Regions from separate parts of the Kribbella sp. NPDC026596 genome, predicted to be linked through region 3. Evidence: riboswitches for the same ligand, from Rfam matches in the RefSeq annotation. Region 3 holds a riboswitch; each other region holds the start of a gene.
What was found. A riboswitch is a leader RNA that binds a small molecule or an ion and turns the genes downstream of it on or off. The one in region 3 is predicted to bind cobalamin.

Region 1 (3,816 bases), on a different contig from region 3:
ACCAGCACCCGGCCGGACAGCGTGCCGCCGGTGAAGTGCGGCACCAGTCCGTTGATTGCCCGCAGCAACGTGGACTTGCCGGAACCGGTCCGGCCGATCACGAGCGCCAGCTCGCCCTCGGGCACGGAGAAGCTCACGTCCCGCAGCGCCGGCTCCGCGGCACCGTCGTACGTGACTGTCACCCGGTCGAACTCGATCATGTGACCGCCCGCCTGACCAGCGGCGGTGCGACGAGCGCCGGCGCCAGTCCGATCAGTACGCCGACAACCGGCAGCACCGGAACCGGTGGCACCACCAACGGGCCAGCCAGCAGCAGACCGTAAACACCGCGCGCCGCCGCAGTGACCATGGCTCCGGCTGCGACTGCTCCGGAGGCGACGACCAACCACTCGGGCAGCGCCCATGGGTCAGGCCGGTACCGCGTCCGCGTGACCCGCTGCCGCCCGATCGCCATGGCTCCCACGGAAAGCAGCAGTCCCACGACCAGTGTGGCCGCGGCGATCGGGAACGACATGGCGTCGGTCAGCAACGCATAGACCCCGAGCAGAATGCCCAGCAACCCCAGCAGGACGGAGACCGCAGTCGTACGGCGCTGCGCCCGGGGGACCTGCGCCGTACGCCCGTAGCCGCGAGAGTCCATCGCGGCGGCGAGCTCCACCGACCTGTCCAAGGCACCCTCCAGCACCGGCATGGCTGTCGTACGGAAGGAGCCGCGAGTGCGGCCGCGGAGGCGACGGGCGGCGCGGATCCGGCGGGCGTCCGTCACCAACTGTGGTGCGAACGTCAGCGCGACCACGCAAGCCACGCCCATCTCGTAGAGGGCCCCGGGCAACGACTTGAGCAGCCGCCGCGGACTGGCCAGTGAGTTGGCCGCACCGATGCAGCAGAGCATGACCGCCAGCTGAAAGCCGTCGTACAGCGCGGTCAGCAGTGCCTCGAGGGTGACCTCGCCGCCGAGCTTGACCCCGTTTGCCCAGTCAGGCAAGGGGATCTGCGGCAGGATGAACAGCACCGTGTTCCCCTGCGAACGGGTGGAGAGCAGTGCCTGCAGCACCACGCGGACGCCGATGACCACCAGACCCAGTTTGAGGAACGCGGTGTAGCTGCTGGCCCAGGCAGCGTCGGAGCGGCGGGCGGCCACCACGAATCCGGTGACTGCGAGGATCAGCACGAGCAGCACCGGGTTCCGCGTACGGCTGGCCGCCACGGCCATGCCGAGCGCCCACAGCCACCAGGCCCCCGGGTGGAGTGCCCGGGGCAGCGTCAGTTGATGGACAGTACGCACTTACTTGGCGGTGCGCCGGCGGTTGAGGGCCAGACCACCGCCGGCCAGGGCGAGCACGACCACAGCGGCGATGATGATCCCGCTCCACGGCGCACCATCACCGCCGTCGTCAGAGGAGGAGGAGGCCGGAGAGGTCACCGCGGTCGAGCCGACCGCGGCACCGATCTGCAGCGTCACGGGGGCGTCGGTGGCCGGGACCTGGATGCTTTTCACCTGATCCCCGCAGCCCTTGGCCGGATAGCCCGCGATGCCGCAGGTCAGGCCCTTCTCGATCCGCACCGGCGCGACCGCCGCGAGGATCTTGGCGCCGTTCGCCTGGGTGTCCGTGACCACGCAGGTGCCGGTGGCCTGTCCCGGAGTCTCACCGCTGACCGCGTCCTCCGGCGTACCGGGGTCGACGACCAGAGCCACGCGCTTCTTGCCGGTCTCCGCCGGTGTCTTGCCACAGATGGCTTCGAAGTCGCCGGCTGCGCGCGGCACGCGGGGCTTCGCACCGCCGACGGCGTACCGCCAGCCCTCCACCGCCCCGTCGGCTGGGACGACGGCGTCAGCGCCCTTCTGGGAGAAGGCCCACTGGCCTGAGCTCCACTGGTAGTAGCCCCAGAAGCGATAGCCGTCCTCGGCCTGGGCGGTGGTGGCGACGGTCCCAGCCAGCAGGAGACCCGCCAGCGTGGCGAGGACCAGTCGTACGGTCCGGTGTGCAGTCATCTCGTGTCCTCTATCGGGCTCATGGCCCGGTGGAGGAGGTCCCGCCTGCTCCGGCAGGGTAGGGGCTCCACCCGCGGACCACGGCGGGTAGTTGAGCCTGTCTCCCTGCGGCACAGTGTTCCGGCTCGCCACCTGAGGTGGCCTACGGTTGCGGGTCAGCGCCGGACTCGGACCGGCTTCCCTGTGCACGCAGGAGTGGTTCGACCGAAGCCTACTCTGCGGAGGACAGACTCATCGGGCCGTAGACTTCCCGGCCGTCCTCCAGCAGGTACACCTGGCCGACGCCACGCTCGGCCAGGTCCCGCCAGCTCTCACCGAGCCAGCTCTCCGCGTCACCCTGAGCGGAGAACTCCGCCCCGCCGACCTCACCCGGGTCGACCAGGGCGCCGCTCGCGGTCTCGAACCGCCAGCTCCAGCTCATGAGCCGGGCCGGGTCTGCGGCGAGTTCTGCGCGGTCTTGGCCGGGTCGCGCTCGACGATCCCGCCGAGGACCTCGTCGATCCGCTTGAGCAGGGCTTCCTCGAGCTTCACACCGGAGGCCTTCACGTTCTCCACGACCTGCTCGGGGCGGGACGCGCCGATGATGGCCGACGAGACGTTCGGGTTCTGCAGCACCCAGGCGATGGCGAGCTGAGACAGCGCCAGGCCGGCCTCGTCCGCGAGCGGCTTCAGCTCCTGCACGCGGCTCAGCACGTCGTCGTTGAGGAACCGCTTGATCATGTTGGCGCCGTTCGCGTCGGTGGCCCGCGAACCTTCCGGTGGCTGCTGACCGGGCAGGTACTTGCCGGTGAGCACGCCCTGCGCGATCGGTGAGAACACCACCTGGCCGATGCCGAGCTCCTCCGAGGCCGGCACCACCTCGGCCTCGATCACCCGCCAGAGCATGCTGTACTGCGGCTGGTTCGAGACGAACGGGATGCGCAGCTCCCGGGCCAGCCGGTGGCCCTCCTGCAGCTGCTCGGCGGTCCACTCGGACACGCCGATGTACAGCGCCTTGCCGGACCGGACGACGTCGGCGAAGGCCTCCATCGTCTCCTCCAGCGGCGTCTCGGTGTCGAACCGGTGCGCCTGGTAGAGGTCGACGTAGTCGGTCTTCAGCCGCTTCAGGGAGGCGTTGATCGACTCGTGGATGTGCTTGCGGGACAGGCCGGTGTCGTTCGGTCCGAACGGACCGGTCGGCCAGTAGACCTTGGTGAAGATCTCCAGCGACTCGCGCCGCTCACCCTCCAGCGCCTCGCCGAGGACCGACTCGGCCTTGGTGTTGGCGTAGGTGTCGGCGATGTCGAACGTGGTGATGCCGGCCTCCAGGGCCGCCCGCACACAGGCCTTGGCCTGTTCGTTCTCCACCTGGGACCCGTGCGTGAGCCAGTTCCCGTACGAGATCTCGCTGACCTTCAAACCACTGTTGCCGAGATAGCGGAAGTCCATACCCCTGACCCTACTGTCCCCGGGCGGTGGGCACCGTCCCGGCGCCCGTCGTACCGAGGATCAGGACGGCTTCTCGCCGCGCTTGACCATGGGCTTGGGCAGTCGCCAGCGGCGCATCTGCATGGTCCGGCGGACCGCGTAGAACCCGAGGCCCTTGGTGGACTCCTTCGGGAACTTCACCGTCACCGCCCGGCGCAGCCCGGCCGAGAGCAGGAACCAGTCCAGCGCGATCAGCAGGATCATCGCCAGGAAGAGCAGGTTGACCACGCCGGCCAGCCAGAGGAACTGCCGGGAGAAGACCACGCCGATCAGGGACACCACCAGCAGGATCGGCAGCGCGAACTCCATCACCGAGTAGCGGGCGTCCACGTAGTCGCGGGCGAACCGCCGGACCG
Region 2 (3,816 bases), on a different contig from region 3:
TGGCCATCTCGCCGTACGTCTCCGCGCGCGCCATCGGCGGCACCAGGTGGTCGACGACGGTCGCGTGCGCGCGCCGTTTGGCCTGCGTCCCCTCGCCAGGGTCGTTGACGATGAACGGATAGACCATCGGCAGGTTCCCGAGGACGGCGTCCGGCGCGCAGTCGGCCGCCATCCCGATACCCTTGCCCGGCAGCCATTCGAGCGTCCCGTGCTTACCCAGATGTACGACGGCGTGCGCGCCGAAGCCACCCTCCTCCGCCGGAGCCTCGAGCCAGCGGTACGCCGCCAGGTAGTGGTGCGAGGGCGCCATGTCCGGGTCGTGGTAGATCGCCACCGGGTTCTCGCCGAAGCCACGCGGCGGCTGGATCATCAGCACCACGTTCCCGAACCGCAGCGCCGCCAGCGCGATCGCGGGTTCGTCACCGGACGTGTCGACGTACAGCGAACCGGGCGCCGCGCCCCAGGCCTCGGTCATTGCCTCGCGCAACGATTCCGGCGCCCGCCCGAACCACTGCGCGTAGACCGACAGCGGGATCTTGGCGACCGCCGACTCCAGCTGCTCGTCGGTCAGCCATTCGACGTCGTGACCACCGGCCGCGATCAGCCGATGGATCAACCCGTCGGCACCGTCCGCCCCTTGCAGCTCGCTGAGGTCGAGCCCGCCGAGGTCGTACCCGGCCTGCTCCAGCTGCCCGAGCAGGACGACCGCCGAGGCCGGCGTGTCCAGACCGACCGCATTCCCGATCCGCGCGTGCTTGGTCGGGTACGACGACAGCACCAGAGCGAGCCGCTTGTCCGCAGTCGGCACGTGGCGGAGGCGAGCGTGCGCGACTGCGATCCCGGCCAGCCGGGCACACCGCTCCGGGTCCGGCGCGTACCGGGCCAGTCCGTCGGCGTCGTACGACTTGAACGAGAACGGGATCGTGATCAGGCGCCCGTCGAACTCCGGGATCGCGACCTGGGTCGCCGCGTCCAGCGGGCTGATCGCGGCGTCACTGGCCAGCCACTGCTCGCGGGTCGACGTCAGCGCGAGGCCCTGGATCAGTGGGATGTCGAGGGACGCGAGCGCGCCGGCGTCCCAGGCGTCGTCCGAACCGCCGGCACTCGCGTTGGCCGCGACGGATCCACCGGCGGCGAGCAGCGTCGTGACCAGGACATCGCACTTGCGCAGGAGCTCGAACAGCTCGGCGTTCTCGGACGACGTCGGATCGAGTCCGCGCAGGGTGCCGCAGTACACCGGCAGCGGCTGCGCGCCCGCCTCCGCGGCGGCGGTGGCGAGGGTGTCGACGAAGGCGGTGTTGCCGGAGATCTCGTGCGCGCGGTAGTACACGATCCCGACCACCGGCCGGTCGTCCTCGACGTACCCCCCACGCACGCCGTACGCCGGAAGTGCGCGAGGCGGCTCGAACTCGTCGCCTGTCAGGAGCAGCGTGTCGCGCAGGAAGCCGGCGAGGTTGCGCAGGTTCTCGGAGCCGCCCTCGCGGAGATAGGCCAGTGCCTCGGTCACCGCCCCCGCGGGCACGGTCGACAGCGACATCAGCTCGGCGTCGGGCGCGGCCTCACCGCTGACCACCACGACCGGCTTGCCGGACGCGACGACCGCGTCGAGCCCTTCCTCCCAGGCGCGCCGCCCGCCGAGCAGGCGAACCACGACAACCTCGGCGGCGTCGAGCAGAGGAGTCAGGTCGTCGAGCTCCAGCCGGGCCGGGTTGGCGACCGCCCAGCCCGCACCCGCCTCGGCAGCGGCAAGCAGGTCGGTGTCGGCGGTCGAGAGCAGCAGCAGGTTGGCAGGCACGCCCAGTCCTTCCTCGGGGTGTCCACGCCCCGGACGGAGGTACGACGGCGGCAGTTCCTGACTTCCCCATGAGGGTTCACAGTGGCGGGACCGTCCCGGACTCACACCGGGTTCCTGCTGATGCCGTCGATGACGAGCCGACTCTAGCCGACCGACGTCCCGGCCCACTGGGCACAGGCCTCGCCGTTGACCCGACGCGGCATCAGGTGTAGGCCGGAATGCTAAGGGTTTGTACTGCGGACGCCCTCTCGGCGTCGCACGGCAACGTCTTCTTCAGCGCAAGCCGTCACTCAGGCTTCACCTGAAGGAGGCAATCATGCGCTTGAAGGTCTGGAGATTCCTGGTCGTCGTGCTGACGGCCGGCCTCGCCGCTCCTGCCCTCACCGCCGCGCCTAGTCAGGCAGGCGGCAGCCACTCGAACCCGGCGGTGATCACCCAGTGGAACGCGATCGCCGGCGGACGATCTACACCGAGAACGCCAGCCCGGTCCCGGTGGGGAGTCTGTACTTCGGCTTCGTTTCGCTGGCCGTGTACGACGCGGTGGTGGCCATCGAGGGCCGCTACCAGCCGTACCTGAAGCAACCGAAGGTCCGCGGCAAGGCGTCGTCGGAGGCGGCGGCCGCGACGGCGGCGTACGACGTGTTGCGGTACTACTTCCCGGCCTCGGCGGCGAACCTCGCCACCGACTATGCCGCGTCGCTCGGCAGCATCGCCGACGGCCGCGCCAAGGTTCGCGGAACCGAGGTTGGCCGGCACGCAGCCGCGAACCTGATCCGAGCGCGACAGAACGACGGCAGGGGCGCGAACATCCAACTGACGGTGACGCCTGCTCCGGGAGTCTGGCGCCCGACACCTGACGCCTTCGCGCCGATGCTCGCCCCGTGGCTCGGCTTCGTCGTACCGCTGGCACTCCGATCGCCGACGCAGTTCCGGCTGCCCGGGCCGGACCCGATCACGTCGAAGGCCTATGCCCGGGACTTCGCGGAGGTGAAGGCCAAGGGCGCGCTGGTCGGATCCACCCGGACCGCGTTCCAGACCGAGACAGCGCTGTTCTGGAACGCCAACGCGGTGCTGCAGTACGAGACGGCACTTCGCGACCAGGTCACCGCGCGGGGGATGGACATCGTCACCAGCGCCCGGGCGTTCGCCCTGCTCAGCACGAGCATCGCCGATGCGCTGATTGCCTGCTGGCGAAGCAAGTACGACTACGCCTACTGGCGCCCGATCACCGCGATCCGGCTGGCCGACACCGACCGGAACCCGGCGACGAAAGCCGACCCCACCTGGATGTCGCTACTGCAAACGCCGCCCTATCCGGACTACGTCAGCGGGCACGCCTCCGGAACCGGGGCCGCAACCGGAGTGTTCAGCTATTTGTTCAGCGCCCGGTCCCTCGATCTGGACATCTCCTCGTCGGTGACCATGACGACTCGGCACTACGACAGCGCCGCGGCCCTCGATGCCGAGACCATGAACGCCAGGATCTGGCTCGGCTTCCACTTCCGGAAGGCCATGACCGACGCCAGCCGCCTCGGTCACCGCACCGCCACGTGGACGATCAACCACGAGTTCCGGCCGCTCCACAGCTGAGCGTCAGCCCGAAGCGCCGTGCGCCGCGTCAGCGGTGCGCGGCGTAGTGGGCGGCGAGGAGGTCGATCCCCCAGTCGTTGCGAACGTCACGCCAGACTGAGTGGATGTGGTTGGCGTCGTCCTGAGTGTTGTCGTACTCGGCGAGGAAGGTGGGGCCGGCGATCGAGTAGTAGTGGCGGTGGCCGACGCCGGGTTCGGTCTCGCCGGCCCAGGCGAAGGTCAGGCGCTCGATGCCCTGGTCGGTGATGTCCTGCCAGGTCTGCAACCCGATCGGTCCGGCGGCGCGGCCGACGTACTGGCCGATCAGGAGGCTGAGGAGCTGACGCTGGTCCGCGGTCATGTCGCCGTAGGCGAGACCGCGGTGGAGGAGCGACGCGTCGGCGATCGGGTCGTGGCGGGTCAGGATGTCGTCCGGTGCCGCGTCGGAGACC
Region 3 (3,816 bases):
CACCACCATCCACAGGCTGTGGACTCTTGTTCAAGGTTTGTGGATAAGCTTGAATAAGAGGTATGGCACGGGTCGAGTTGCATCGGTGGCCTGGGCACCCGGACGGGTTCACCCGGGCGGAGCGGTTGGGCGGGTCCTACGAGTTGTACTTCCCGGATCCGCTGGTCGGGCGCGAGTTCGACCTGAGCGACGACGTGCTCGCCGTCCTCGAGGACGCCGCCGGCGACCTCGCCCGGCTCGACGCAACGGCCGCCGTGCTCACCAACAGTGAGGCGCTCGCCCGGCTGCTGCTGCGGGCCGAAGCTGTCGGGTCCTCCCAGATCGAAGGACTGGTGGTCGGCGCGCGCCGCCTGCTCAAGGCCGACGTACTCCGTGATCGCGCCGGCAGCGGACCCGGTGACGTCACCGCCGAGGAGGTGCTCGGGGCAGTCGACGCGATGACCTGGGTGACCGAATCCGTCCAGGCCGGCGACAATCTCGAGGTCGACCACCTGCTGCAAGCACACCGGCGACTGATGGCCCAGTCCCCCACCCCCGACGTCGGCGGGGAGATCCGCTACCTGCAGAACTGGATCGGCGGCCGCTCCCCCGCCGAGGCGTACTACGTCCCGCCGCCGGCCCATCTGATCCCTGACCTCCTCGCCGACCTCATGACGTTCGTCCGCGAGTCCCGCCTGCCGGTGCTGGCCAAGACCGCGATCGCCCACGCCCAGTTCGAGACCATCCATCCATTTGCCGATGGCAACGGTCGGACCGGCCGTGCATTGATTCACTTGATCCTGCGGGCCGACGGCCTGGTCTCGCGGACCGTGCCACCGGTGTCGTTGTCGCTCGCCACGCACGCGGGGCAGTACATCGAGGCCCTGACCGACTTCCGCTACGTCGGGCGGGCGACCACCGCCAAGGCGCGGTCGGCGGCGAACCCATGGCTGAGCATGTTCGCGATGGCGTGCAGTCATGCGACCGCGGAGGCTGCTCGCTTCGAGCAGACCGCCACGGACCTCAAGACCGCGTGGCGCGAGCGGGCGACACCCGTCCGCGCGGGATCTGCGACCGACCTGTTGATCGAAGCACTGCCGGCGGCCCCGGTCCTCACCCTCGCCGCGGCCGCGCAGCTCATCGATCGGTCTCAGCAGGCCGCCAACCAGGGACTGGCGAAGCTGGTCGAGGCGAAGGTCCTCCGCGAGGTCACCGACGGCCGCCGGAACCGTGTCTACGAAGCCCCGGAACTGATCGACGCCTTCACGTTGCTCGAGCGGCGCTTCGCCAGCCCGGCGGCCGATACCCGGATCGAACCGCCTAGCAGACCCGTTCCGTCGAGGCCAGAACCAACACACCATCCGCATTGACTTTCTCCTCCCCGTCGAGACACAATTCGAACACATGTTCGATCGCGTCTCAAATCGAGGCGCCTGACGGGGAGCGTGAGAACCGTGATGCCGGAGCCGTTCGACTGGGACATCCTGCACCGCCCATCAGCGATGGCGATGGTGCGAGGCCAGCTCGGCTTCAGCTGGATGGTGTTGTCCGGCCGGCTCGCCCAGCTGACCGACGAGCAGTACTTCTGGCGACCGAGCAGCGAGGCCCTGACCGTCGTCCGGCGGCACTACGCCGGCCGGTTCCGATCACTCGGATCCGGGGAGTGGGTGGCGCAGTGGCAGGACGAGCCGGACCATCGCGGCCCACGCACGATCGCCTGGCTGATCGCCCATCTGACCGAGACCTTCTTCGAGCGTTGGGAGTGGACGTTCGGCGAGAGCCGGCAAGGCCGGGCCGACATCACGCTGCACGGCAACGCGCGGGATGCGGTGGCCTGGCTGACGCATTGGGTGGACGCCTGGCAGGAGTCGATCGCCGCGCTGGACGAGGAGCAGGTGATGACGGTCGGCCTGAGCCAGGCGACCGAGCTGGACGCGGGTGAGCCGTTCGGCCACGTCGTGCTCCGGCTCAACCGCGAGCTCATCCACCACGGCTCGGAGATCATGACGCTTCAGGATCTGTATGCGGTCGCGGCCTGAGAACCACAAGATGTGCGACACGCGGCGTGGCGCTACCACAAGATCTAGATCCCGCCGCCTAGCATCACTACTGCTGGTGGTTCGGAGTGGTCGGCACCACAAGATGTGGGTCACGCCGAGGCAACAGGGGAATCCGGTGCAAGTCCGGAGCTGCCCCGCAACGGTGAGCGGAGACCTTCCGCGAGTCCGGATACCTGCCACCGGCGCGTGCACCGCCGGTGCACGCGGTCCGAGACCTCGCGGGTGGGTCGCAGGGCGTGACGGCAGTGTTCCCGGCCGGTGCGGCCGTGTCGTCGTGCGCCTGCCCGCGCAATGGTCGAGGGCCTCCGATTCTCGCGTGGAGAGAGCATCTGTGACTATCGCTTCCTCATCCCGGACCGCTGATCAGACCGGACCGGACGGCTCGGCCGATCAGCACCACCAACTCACCGTCGTCCGCCGCGACGGGAGTAGCACCGCCTTCGACCCCAGCAAGATCTCGGTTGCCGTGAGCAAGGCCTTCCTCGCGGTCGAGGGCGCCGAGGCCGGCGCCACCCACCGGGTCCGTGACCTGGTGGCCGACCTGACCGGCCGGGTCGTAGGCGCCCTGACCAGCCGCGGTGACGCCCGGCGCAGCGTCCAGGTCGAAGACATCCAGGACCAGGTCGAGCTGGCGCTGATGCGCGCCGGTGAGCACCAGGTCGCCCGCGCGTACGTCCTCTATCGGGAGGAACGGACCAAGGCCCGCACGCCCGCGGACCCGGCCGGGGTCACCGAGAAGCCCACTCTGACGGTCCGCGCGGCCGACGGCAGCCGGGCGCCGCTCGACACCGACCGACTGCGGGTGGTCGTCGCCGAGGCGGCCGAGGGGCTCGACGCGGTCGACCCCGAGTTGATCCTCGACGAAACCCTCGGCTCCTGCTACGACGGCATCGCGCAGCACGAGGTCGAGCTCGCGCTGGTGATGGCCGCCCGGTCCTACGTCGAGACCGAGCCGCAGTACAGCTTCGCCGCGTCCCGGCTGCTGCTGGACCAGATCCGGCGCGAGGCACTCGGCCGCGTCCACGGCGAGCCCCGGCAGGCCAGCCAGGCCGACATGACCGAGGCGTACGCGGACTATTTCCCGCGCTACATCCAGGTCGGCATCGAGGCCGGACAGCTCGACCCCGCGCTGGCCACCTTCGACCTGGCCCGGCTCGCCGCCGCGATCCAGCCCGAGCGCGATCTGGACTTCACCTTCCTCGGCCTGCAGACGCTGTACGACCGGTATCTGCTGCACATCGACAAGGCCCGCTTCGAGCTGCCGCAGGCGTTCTTCCTCCGGGTTGCGATGGGGATGGCGCTGCGCGAGGACGACCGGGAGGCGCGCGCGATCCAGTTCTACGAGCTGCTCAGCTCGTTCCGCTTCATGTCGTCCACGCCGACCCTGTTCAACTCCGGCACCACCCGGCCGCAGCTGTCGTCGTGCTTCCTGACCACGGTCGACGACGACCTGGCCGGCATCTTCCACGGCATCCGCAACAACGCGCTGCTCGCGAAGTACTCCGGCGGTCTCGGCAACGACTGGACCCCGATACGCGGCATCGGCGCCAAGATCCGCGGCACCAACGGTGAGTCGCAAGGCGTCGTACCGTTCCTGAAGATCGCCAACGACACCGCCGTAGCCGTGAATCAGGGCGGAAAACGGAAGGGCGCGGTGTGTGCGTATCTGGAGACGTGGCACATCGATGTCGAGGAGTTCCTCGATCTCCGGAAGAACACCGGTGACGAGCGTCGGCGTACGCACGACATGAACACGGCGAACTGGGTGCCGGACCTG

Region 1: it holds a riboswitch for cobalamin, as region 3 does, so the genes downstream of both, AB0E63_RS06000 (SCO2322 family protein) here and AB0E63_RS36390 (ribonucleoside-diphosphate reductase subunit alpha) in region 3, are expected to answer to the same signal.
Region 2: it holds a riboswitch for cobalamin, as region 3 does, so the genes downstream of both, cobN (cobaltochelatase subunit CobN) here and AB0E63_RS36390 (ribonucleoside-diphosphate reductase subunit alpha) in region 3, are expected to answer to the same signal.

What each region holds. Positions count from the first base shown of each region.
Region 1 is NZ_JBEZYF010000005.1:162,538-166,353, reverse strand. It holds gene AB0E63_RS06010 (ATP-binding cassette domain-containing protein) at 1-200, opposite strand, end outside; gene AB0E63_RS06005 (CbiQ family ECF transporter T component) at 197-1,285, opposite strand; gene AB0E63_RS06000 (SCO2322 family protein) at 1,286-1,993, opposite strand; cobalamin riboswitch at 2,085-2,217, opposite strand; gene AB0E63_RS05995 (hypothetical protein) at 2,205-2,414, opposite strand; gene AB0E63_RS05990 (aldo/keto reductase family protein) at 2,411-3,421, opposite strand; gene AB0E63_RS05985 (DUF3043 domain-containing protein) at 3,482-3,816, opposite strand, start outside.
Region 2 is NZ_JBEZYF010000082.1:5,988-9,803, reverse strand. It holds gene cobN (cobaltochelatase subunit CobN) at 1-1,795, opposite strand, end outside; cobalamin riboswitch at 1,827-1,966, opposite strand; gene AB0E63_RS40300 (vanadium-dependent haloperoxidase) at 2,234-3,385, shown strand; gene AB0E63_RS40295 (DUF3500 domain-containing protein) at 3,414-3,816, opposite strand, start outside.
Region 3 is NZ_JBEZYF010000064.1:28,650-32,465, reverse strand. It holds gene AB0E63_RS36400 (Fic family protein) at 63-1,349, shown strand; gene AB0E63_RS36395 (DinB family protein) at 1,425-2,018, shown strand; cobalamin riboswitch at 2,079-2,235, shown strand; gene AB0E63_RS36390 (ribonucleoside-diphosphate reductase subunit alpha) at 2,371-3,816, shown strand, end outside.